DNA from 3 places in the Pseudocitrobacter sp. 2023LY-00077 genome. Region 2 is predicted to be linked to each of the others. Evidence: riboswitches for the same ligand, from Rfam matches in the RefSeq annotation. Region 2 holds a riboswitch; each other region holds the start of a gene.

Region 1 (3,272 bases), on a different contig from region 2:
CATTCGCGGTGACAGGACTTATCGTTGAGGAGTGAAAATGCTCAGGCTGGAAGATTTAACCCTGTTCGTGCGCGCGGCGGCATTAAGCAGTTTCAGCGAAGCGGCGCGCGAGGCCGGTCTGCCGCCTGCGCAGGTGAGTTCCGCCATTAAGCGTCTTGAGACGGCGCTTAATATCCGTCTGTTTGCCCGTTCAACGCGCAGCCTGCGCTTGACGCCAGAGGGCGAAACCTGGCTGCCCTACGCCACGCAAATGCTGGAAACGATGCAGGCCGGGCTCCAGCAGATTCAAACGCCCGACGATGAAATTCGCGGTACGCTGCAAATTGCGGTGCCTTCTGATTTGGGACGAAATCTCCTGCTCGGTATTTTCCGCCAGTTCCGCCAGCGCCACCCGGCGCTTAAATTGCGCATTCTTTTCTCTGACCAGGTGACGGATGTGTTTAAAGATCCGGTTGATGTCGCCTTTCGCTACGGCAGCAATGAGGATGCATCGTACGTCGCGCTGCCCATCGCACCGGATAATCGCCGCGTGCTGGTCGCATCGCCAGAGTGGATCGCCAAAAATGGCGAACCGGCAACGCCCGCTGATTTAGAAAAGTGTGATGCGCTGACCTATGTCCTGCGAGGTCGATTGTTCGATCGCTGGACGCTCACTGCGGGGGAAGAAACCCACGAAGTGCAGGTCAATGGCACGATTATCAGCGATGACGCGGAGGTTATACGCCGACTGGCGATTGCCGGGGAAGGCATTGCCAATAAGTCCTGGCTCGACGTCAGTGAAGATGTCTTTCAGGGACGACTGAAATTGCTGCTGCCGGACTATGAAGGCGACTGCGTGCCGCTGAACATGATTTGTCCGCATCGCAAGCAGCTCTCGCCTGCGGTGCGGTTGTTGTATGAGGCAGTGAAGGAACGCTGTGAAGCGCTGGTGCAGCGTAGGGGCTAAACCAGCGTCATCAAAAAGAATCCGGCAGCGGTCATCAGGAGCGATCCCACCACGTGAGTCATCACCGAAATCATCGCCCACAGATAGTTGCCGTTTTGCAAAAGGGTGACGATCTCCGCCGAAAAAGTGGAAAAGGTCGTCATCCCGCCGCAAAGTCCGGTGGTAATCAGTAACTTCCATGCCGGGTCCAGCTGCGGCTGGCGCAAAAAGAACGCCAGCGCCGCGCCAATAATAAAACCACCGACCAGATTAACCACCAGCGTTCCCGGTGGCAGGCTGGGGAAAAGGCTGTTCAGTTTCATCGACAGCCACCAACGAATGACACACCCGGTAGAGCCGCCAATAATAACGGCCAGTAATGAACGATACATCACGCGCGTAAATCCTTATGCTAAATGTTTGATCAGCACATCCACCGTCAGATGGTTGATGTACTCAAGGGAGTGGGAGGCGAGCACGCCCAGCAGGCGATTGTGATGTCCGGCGATGACCAGATCGATACGGCGATCGCGGATACAGGATTCGACATCTTCAAAGCGACGGGTCGTGACCAGTTCCAGCGTTTGTACCGGTAAGGAAACGGATTCCGCCAGCTCGCTCAACAGGGCTTTGGCCTGAATGACTTCCTGCGAAACCACGTCATCCATCAGGCTGTCGGAGACATAATTGAGGGCGCGATAATCGGTGCTGATATGCGCGATGGTTATCGTCATCGCGTTCTCCTGCGCCATTTTTGCAGCGTGATCGAGCAGGGGAATGCCATCAAGGCTGTTGTTAATCAGCACCAGCGCATGGTTGTAAACAGGCATAAAAAAACCTCGTCAGGTTGCGAGGTATGAGCGGGTCTTCAAACGACAGACAGCCTGACATACCTCCATGTTAAGAGGGTATACCAGGCGTCATCAGCCCCAGCAGGGCGGTTGGGAAAGGTGGAACGCCATCACCTTTGTGAATAATTTTGGACCGATGATGGGGGGATTGCAAATGGTTTGTGCGGCTTGCTTCCACCCGGCACTTGCCGTAACCTGCTGCGATACACGAATTTGTTGTATTGATGACTCGGGGTGCCCTTCCTTCGTGAAGGCTGAGAAAAACCCGTACCACCTGATCTGGATAATGCCAGCGTAGGGAAGTCAGAGACCGTCAGGTCATTGCTTCTGGACGTTCTGGCAGGAGCAAACCATGCAAGCAGAGCCGCTTAGTCCCGCGCAAATCGCGCATTCGTTACATCTTTTTCGTCATCACGCCCCCCTTGTTCACTGTATGACTAACGACGTCGTGCAGACCTTTACCGCCAACGTATTGCTGGCGCTCGGTGCATCCCCCGCGATGGTGATTGATGCGCAGGAAGCCGCGCAGTTCTCTGCCATTGCCGATGCGTTATTGATAAACGTCGGCACGCTAACGCAGCCGCGCGCGCAGGCGATGAAAGCCGCCGCGTTGAGTGCGAACGCTGCGGGTAAACCCTGGACTCTCGACCCTGTCGCCGTGGGCGCGTTAACGCTGCGCACCGAGTTTTGCCACGACCTGTTGACCTTAAAACCTGCCGCCATTCGGGGGAATGCCTCCGAAATTATGGCGCTGGCGGGAATGAGCGCGGGAGGGCGCGGCGTGGATACCACCGATACCGCCGCTGCTGCGCTACCGGCGGCACAGGCTCTGGCGCGTCAAATCAATACCGTTGTGGCGGTGACGGGCGAAGTGGATTACATCACCGATGGACAACGCGTTATCGCGGTAACGGGCGGCAATCCGCTGATGACCCGGGTAGTGGGGACGGGCTGTGCATTGTCTGCGGTCGTCGCGGCAAGCTGTGCGCTGCCGGGCGACAGGCTGGATAACATTGCCTCTGCCTGCGCCTTTATGAAACTGGCCGGTGGTCGTGCGGCGGTCGATAACGGACCGGGCAGTTTTGTCCCGGCATTACTTGATGCACTGTATGTGCTTGATGGGGAGGCACTGGCATGAAACGGATTAACGCATTAACCATTGCCGGTACCGATCCAAGCGGTGGCGCGGGCATTCAGGCGGATCTGAAAACCTTCTCAGCATTGGGCGCATACGGCTGTTCGGTGATTACCGCGCTGGTGGCGCAAAACACCCATGGCGTGCAGTCGGTCTATCGTATTGAACCGGATTTTGTCGCTGCGCAGCTGGATTCCGTGTTTAACGATGTGCGCATCGATACCACCAAAATCGGTATGCTGGCGGAAACTGATATCGTTGAAGCCGTGGCGGAGCGATTACAGCGCCATCGGGTGGAAAATGTGGTGCTGGATACGGTCATGTTGGCCAAAAGCGGCGATGCGTTGCTATCGCCCGCGGC
Region 2 (3,272 bases):
GCTTATCAACATCCGCTTTACTGGTTATCGGCGAGGTAAAGCGTGGGCCTTCACCCGCTTCAAAATAGAGCCCGAGGCCCATTGCATCCGGGATAGTCAGAATATCGGAGAACAGAATGGCCGCATCCAGCGGGTAACGGCGCAGCGGCTGAAGTGTGACTTCGCATGCCAGCTCGGCGTTTTTGCACAGGGACATAAAATCCCCGGCCTGGGCACGGGTCGCTTTATATTCCGGTAAATAACGGCCCGCCTGGCGCATCATCCAGACAGGGGTGACATCTACAGGCTGACGCAGCAGCGCACGCAGGTAACGATCGTTTTTCAGTTCGGTCATTTTTCCATTCCTTGAGCTCTTTCACGCCAGTGTAACATGAGTGTCACTCATACTCTGCCCGGCAGAGTGCGACAGTATCTTCAATGAGTCGACGGGCGACGGTTCCCGGCGGCGGCAGTAACGGTAAATTGTCATAGCGATACCAGTTGGCTTCCAGCAACTCTTTGGGGTCGATCACGATATCGCCGCTGTCATACTCGGCCATAAACGCGGTCATCAGTGATTGCGGGAACGGCCACGGTTGGGAGGTGACATAACGCAGGTTTTTGATTTTTATACTGCTCTCTTCCATCACTTCGCGCGCGACGGCCTGCTCCAGCGTTTCGCCCACTTCAACGAACCCAGCCAGCACGGTGTGTACGCCGTTGCGATGACGCGTATGCTGCGCCAGCAGGATGGTGTCATCGCGACGAATGGCGACGATGATGCAGGGCGCGATTTGCGGATAGTAGCGTTGACGGCAGTGGTCGCACAGCATCGCCCATTCGGTTTTGCTGGGGTGCATGGTATGCCCACAGTAGCCGCAGAATTTATGCGAGCGGTAGAACTCCGCCAGCTGCACGCCGCGCCCGGCGAGTTGAAACAGCCCGGCATCCTGGTCGAGAATTTGCCGCAGCGAGCCCATATCATGACGACGCTGTTGCTGAATCAGCCACACCGGCGAGCCTTGCCATTCACCAATCAGCAGCGCGCGTTGCCCCGCAAGGTCGAATTTTCCCGCTTCGCCCCAGGGTAATTCTCCGCCCGGCAGCCATAATTTTTGCTCATGGCTGACGACCCACCAGCCGATGTCTAATTTTTCAATTATACGATCCATATCTATTGCACTACCTTTGCTTCACTGGCATGTTATTTACATTATCGTTACATCTTAGTGCGCAGTCTTTAAATCCACTTGTGCGGAGTCAATCACATGTTAAACCAGCTCGAAAGCCTGACGGAGCATGTTGGAGGCAGTAACAAACTGGTCGACCGCTGGCTCAACATACGCAAGCAATTGCTTGTCGCTTATTCCAACCTGATTGGGATTAAGCCTGGCAAAGAATCGTTTATACGGCTGAATGAAAAAGCACTGGATGATTTTTGTCAGCGACTGGTGGACTACCTCTCCTCCTGCCACTTCAGTATTTATGAACGCATTCTCCATAAATTGGAAGGCGACGCCGCGCTTTTAACGGCCACTAAAATCTGGCCCAGGCTGGAAGCCAACACCCAGTTGATTATGGACTATTACGACTCCAGCCTGGAGACGGCCATCGATCACGATAATTGCTTTGAATTTCAACAAGCATTGTCGGATATCGGCGAGGCGCTGGAGGCACGTTTTGTGCTCGAAGATAAGCTCATCATGCTCGTGCTGGATGCGATGCACGATAGCCCCGGGATCAAACGTCCCGCTTGAGATTTTACGCATTAACGCGTAGTTTACATTCATCGTCCCATTTATGGGGCTACATCTTGTCGGAGTGCCACGTGTGAAAACACAGGCTGAGACCGTTAATTCGGGATCCGCGGAACCTGATCAGGCTAATACCTGCGAAGGGAACAAGAGTAATTCAGCTTTATGCCTCTGCCTTCACGGGCGCTGTGCATCCATTACTCCATCCGTCGTCTGACAAGCCATATCCTTTTTTATTTGGTATGCGCTATGTCTACAACAAAACTGACTCGCCGTGAACAACGCGAACAGGCTCAACGCTTTATTGATACTCTGGAAGGCACCGCTTTCCCTAACTCGCGCCGTATTTATCTCGCAGGTACACAGCCTGGCGTACGCGTGCCGATGCGCGAAATTCAGCTTAGCCCCACGCTCATTGGCGGCAGCGAGGATAATGCGCAGTACGAAGAGAATGAAGCGATCCCGGTGTATGACACCTCCGGCCCCTACGGCGACCCAGCCGAAAAAATCGATATCCGCCAGGGCCTGGCAAAACTGCGCCAGCCGTGGATTGACGCGCGCGCCGATAGCGAAACCTTAACGGCGCGCAGCTCCGCCTATACTCAGGCCCGCCTCGCGGACGAATTTCTCGACGAATTGCGCTTCACCGGCCTGTTGACGCCAAAACGCGCGTGTCCCGGCAAGCGCGTCACCCAACTCCATTATGCTCGTCGGGGGGTAATCACCCCGGAGATGGAATTTATCGCCCTGCGCGAAAATATGGGGCGCGAGCGCATTCGCAGCGAAGTACTGCGCCAGCAGCATCCGGGGCAAAGCTTCGACACGCTGCTACCACAAAACATCACGCCTGAGTTTGTCCGTGCCGAAGTGGCGGCAGGTCGGGCGATTATCCCGGCCAATATTAACCATCCGGAATCGGAACCGATGATCATCGGGCGTAACTTCCTGGTGAAGGTGAACGCCAATATCGGTAACTCCGCAGTCAGCTCCTCGATTGAAGAAGAGGTGGAAAAACTGGTGTGGGCAACGCGCTGGGGCGCCGATACGGTGATGGACCTCTCCACCGGGCGTTACATCCACGAAACCCGCGAATGGATCCTGCGCAACAGCCCGGTACCAATCGGCACCGTGCCGATCTACCAGGCGCTGGAGAAGGTCAATGGGATCGCCGAGGATCTGAGCTGGGAAGCGTTCCGCGATACGTTGCTGGAACAGGCCGAACAGGGCGTAGACTACTTCACCATTCATGCGGGCGTGCTGCTGCGTTACGTGCCGATGACCGCCAAACGCCTGACCGGTATTGTGTCGCGCGGTGGCTCAATCATGGCGAAGTGGTGCCTCTCGCATCATCAGGAAAACTTCCTTTATCAGCACTTCCGCGAAATTTGTGAAATTTGCGCCGCCTATGATGTATCGCTGTCGCTGGGCGACGGCCTGCGTCCTGGCTCAATTCAGGATGCCAACGATGAAGCCCAGTTTGCAGAACTTCACACGTTGGGCGAATTGACCAAAATCGCCTGGGAATATGACGTGCAGGTG
Region 3 (3,272 bases), on a different contig from region 2:
CTCTACGCTTAACGATAACCAGACCTGGCGGCAGTATGGCCAGCAATATGCGTCAAAAGCCGACTGGCGACGCCATAACACGCAACAGCTTATCGAGCAGGTTTCACGCACCATTAAGCAGCTGAAGCCCGACGTCGAGTTTGGCGTAAGCCCGGCGGGCGTCTGGCGTAACCGCTCGCACGATCCTTTAGGGTCGGATACGCGCGGTGCGGCCGCCTACGATGAGTCTTATGCTGATACCCGCCTTTGGGTGCAGCAAGGCTTGCTGGACTACATCGCCCCGCAGCTGTACTGGCCGTTTGCCCGCGACGCTGCGCGTTATGATGTGCTGGCAAAATGGTGGGCGGATGTGGTGAAACCGACCAAAACACGACTCTATATTGGCGTGGCGCTGTATAAAGTGGGCGAACCGTCGAAAAAAGAACCTGACTGGGCGGTGAATGGCGGCGTACCAGAGCTGAGTAAGCAGATCGATCTCAATGAATCAATCCCGGAAATCAACGGGACGATCCTGTTCCGCGAAGATAATCTCAATCAACCGCAAACCCGCCAGGCGGTGAATTATCTGAAAACCCGCTGGGGCCATTAATCCTGCCTTTTGTGCGCTACGCAAACCCGGCGTAGCGCACCTCATCTGCTATGCTTACCCTGACATTCTTTACTGGAGAACGGATATGGGACTGTTTAACTTCGTGAAAGAAGCAGGTGAAAAACTGTGGGATAAACTGACGGATTCGCATCAGGACCAGGGCGAAAAAGTCACCGAGCATTTAAAGAAACTCAATATTCCCGGTGCGGATAAAGTTCAGGTGACGGTCGTCGACGGGAAAGCCAGCGTCACCGGCGATGGGCTAACCCAGGAAGAGAAAGAGAAAATTCAGGTCGCCGTCGGTAACGTTGCCGGAGTCAGTGAAGTTGAGAATAACATTACCGCTGCCGATAGTGCGGATGAAGCCACCTACTACACCGTGAAATCCGGCGATACGCTGAGCGCGATCTCCAAAAACGTATACGGCAACGCCAATCTGTACAATAAAATCTTTGAAGCCAACCGCCCGATGCTTTCTCATCCGGATAAAATTTATCCCGGCCAGACTTTACGTATTCCTAAAGCCTGATAACCGCACGCTTGCTGGAAGTCATTCCGGTAAGCGTTCCCCCCTCGTTGTATTCACAGACAAAATATCGTATAAAACCTCCTGTCCGAGGGGTGTCCAGAAATGGGCTGAGATGGCGCAAGCCGAACCCTTAGAACCTGATCTGGGTCATGCCAGCGAAGGGACGGGTTAGCCATCTATTTACACAGCCAATTCCTGTTCTTCCCTCATTGAGCCCGGATCTCCACTTAATTACTGGAGGTCCCATGTCTTTACCCCTGTTTGAAACCGGTCTTTACGGACGCCTTCGCACGCTTGCGGGTCACCACTGGCACGATTATGTCGCCCATGAATTTGTCCAGCAGTTAGGTGCGGGCACCCTGCCTGAACCTGCGTTCCGCCGATATCTCACCCAGGATTACCTGTTTTTAGTTCATTTCGCCCGCGCCTACGCACTGCTGGTGAGCAAACTGCAAAATCTGCCGGAAATGCGCGCGGCGACGGCATCACTGAACGCGATTCTTAACGAACTGCCGCTGCATATCAGCTACTGCCAGCAATGGGGATTAACGGAATCCGACGTTACGCAGGTGGAAGAAGCCGCCGAAACGGTGAATTACACCCGTTATGTTCTGGATGTGGGGCATTCAGGCGATGTGCTTGATCTGCTCACCGCACTGATGCCGTGCGTGGCAGGCTATGCGGAAATCGGCCTGCGCCTGCTCAACGATCCGGCAACCGTCTTTGAGGGTAATCCTTACGCGCCGTGGATCCGCAACTATGGTGATGAGGGCTATCTGGCAGGCGTACAAGCCTCTCTGACGCTATTTGAAAATCTGGCGGCTCAGCGCGGTGGTGAAGGCCGTATCGCTGAACTTTCATCTATCTTCACCACCGCCACCCGGCTGGAAAGCGCGTTCTGGCAGATGGGGTTGAACGCGAAATCATGAAGGCGGTGAATGAATCCCCCGCGATCAGGCTAACAGACCTTACGCTGCGTTATGGCAATAAGACAATATTCGAGAACCTGAACGTGACTATCCCGGCAGGGCATTTCGTCTCCTTGCTGGGTGCCAGCGGTGCGGGTAAAACCAGCCTGCTGCGCATTGTTGCCGGGCTGGCAGCACCCACATCGGGTAGCGTGGCGGATGAACATGGTCGCCCGCTCGCAGGCCGAATCGCCTGGATGGGGCAGCGCGATCTGCTCTATCCGTGGTTAACCATTGAACAGAATGTTTGCCTGGGGGCGCGTTTACGCGGAGAAAAAGCCGATCGCCAATGGGCACAAGAGCTGCTTGAGCGTGTGGGGCTAAGCAGTTATGGCCACGCCCTGCCGCAGACGTTATCCGGCGGAATGCGCCAGCGCGCCGCCATCGCCCGAACCCTCTATGAACAGCAGCCGATTGTCCTGATGGATGAGCCGTTTTCCGCGCTGGACGCGATTACCCGCGCCACGATTCAGGCGCTGGCGGCGGAACTGCTGGCTGACCGTACCGTGCTATTGATCACACACGACCCCGTAGAGGCCTGCCGCCTGAGTCATCACATTCTGGTTCTGGCGAAACATCCTGGCGGCATCGATGACTCCCACGTTATGGCTGGCCTGCCGCCACGCGAACTTGACGATCCTCTGGTTATCCAGAGTCAACGTGAGCTTATGCAACAGCTCATTCGGGGGGCACAGTGATTTTCTTATCACGAATCTGGCGCGGGATGACGCTGTTTGCAGGCTTAGTGGGGTTATGGTGGCTGGCGACGCTCGGCTCTATTCCAGCATTCCTGCTGCCATCGCCCACGGCGGTAGTTCAGGCCCTGCACGATAATGGTCGTTACCTCGGCTGGCACACGTTGATTACCCTGGCGGAAATCGGCAGTGGCCTGGTGATTGGCGTACTGCTCGGGGCGATTCTGGCGCTGTGCATGGTCTTTTCTCCCCGTCTTCAGCGCTGGGTGATGCCGGTGGTATTAACCAGCCAGGCGATACCGGTCTTTGCCCTCGCCCCACTGCTGGTGCTGTGGTTTGGTTTTGGCATGAGCGCCAAGGTCACCATGGCGGTACTGATTATCTTCTTCCCGGTCACCTCGGCTCTGTTTGACGGTTTGCGCCGGGTAAGTGGTGATTATCTCGACCTGGCCCGCACCATGGGGGCGTCACGCTGGACACTGCTTCGTCAT

What was found. A riboswitch is a leader RNA that binds a small molecule or an ion and turns the genes downstream of it on or off. The one in region 2 is predicted to bind thiamine pyrophosphate.
Region 1: linked by a shared signal. The riboswitch ahead of thiM (hydroxyethylthiazole kinase) and the one ahead of thiC (phosphomethylpyrimidine synthase ThiC) in region 2 are both predicted to bind thiamine pyrophosphate.
Region 3: linked by a shared signal. The riboswitch ahead of tenA (thiaminase II) and the one ahead of thiC (phosphomethylpyrimidine synthase ThiC) in region 2 are both predicted to bind thiamine pyrophosphate.

What each region holds. Positions count from the first base shown of each region.
Region 1 is NZ_JBSPEI010000001.1:430,630-433,901, forward strand. Features, by position in the region: gene ACWWFX_RS01970 (LysR family transcriptional regulator) at 38-946, shown strand; gene crcB (fluoride efflux transporter CrcB) at 943-1,317, opposite strand; gene ACWWFX_RS01980 (universal stress protein) at 1,333-1,755, opposite strand; fluoride riboswitch at 1,833-1,900, opposite strand; TPP riboswitch at 1,997-2,094, shown strand; gene thiM (hydroxyethylthiazole kinase) at 2,129-2,914, shown strand; gene thiD (bifunctional hydroxymethylpyrimidine kinase/phosphomethylpyrimidine kinase) at 2,911-3,272, shown strand, end outside.
Region 2 is NZ_JBSPEI010000026.1:20,850-24,121, reverse strand. Features, by position in the region: gene hemE (uroporphyrinogen decarboxylase) at 1-334, opposite strand, end outside; gene nudC (NAD(+) diphosphatase) at 378-1,151, opposite strand; gene rsd (sigma D regulator) at 1,248-1,736, shown strand; TPP riboswitch at 1,787-1,896, shown strand; gene thiC (phosphomethylpyrimidine synthase ThiC) at 1,983-3,272, shown strand, end outside.
Region 3 is NZ_JBSPEI010000021.1:16,487-19,758, forward strand. Features, by position in the region: gene ACWWFX_RS21500 (glycoside hydrolase family 10-like protein) at 1-589, shown strand, start outside; gene lysM (peptidoglycan-binding protein LysM) at 675-1,118, shown strand; TPP riboswitch at 1,197-1,299, shown strand; gene tenA (thiaminase II) at 1,364-2,047, shown strand; gene ACWWFX_RS21515 (ABC transporter ATP-binding protein) at 2,044-2,784, shown strand; gene ACWWFX_RS21520 (ABC transporter permease) at 2,811-3,272, shown strand, end outside.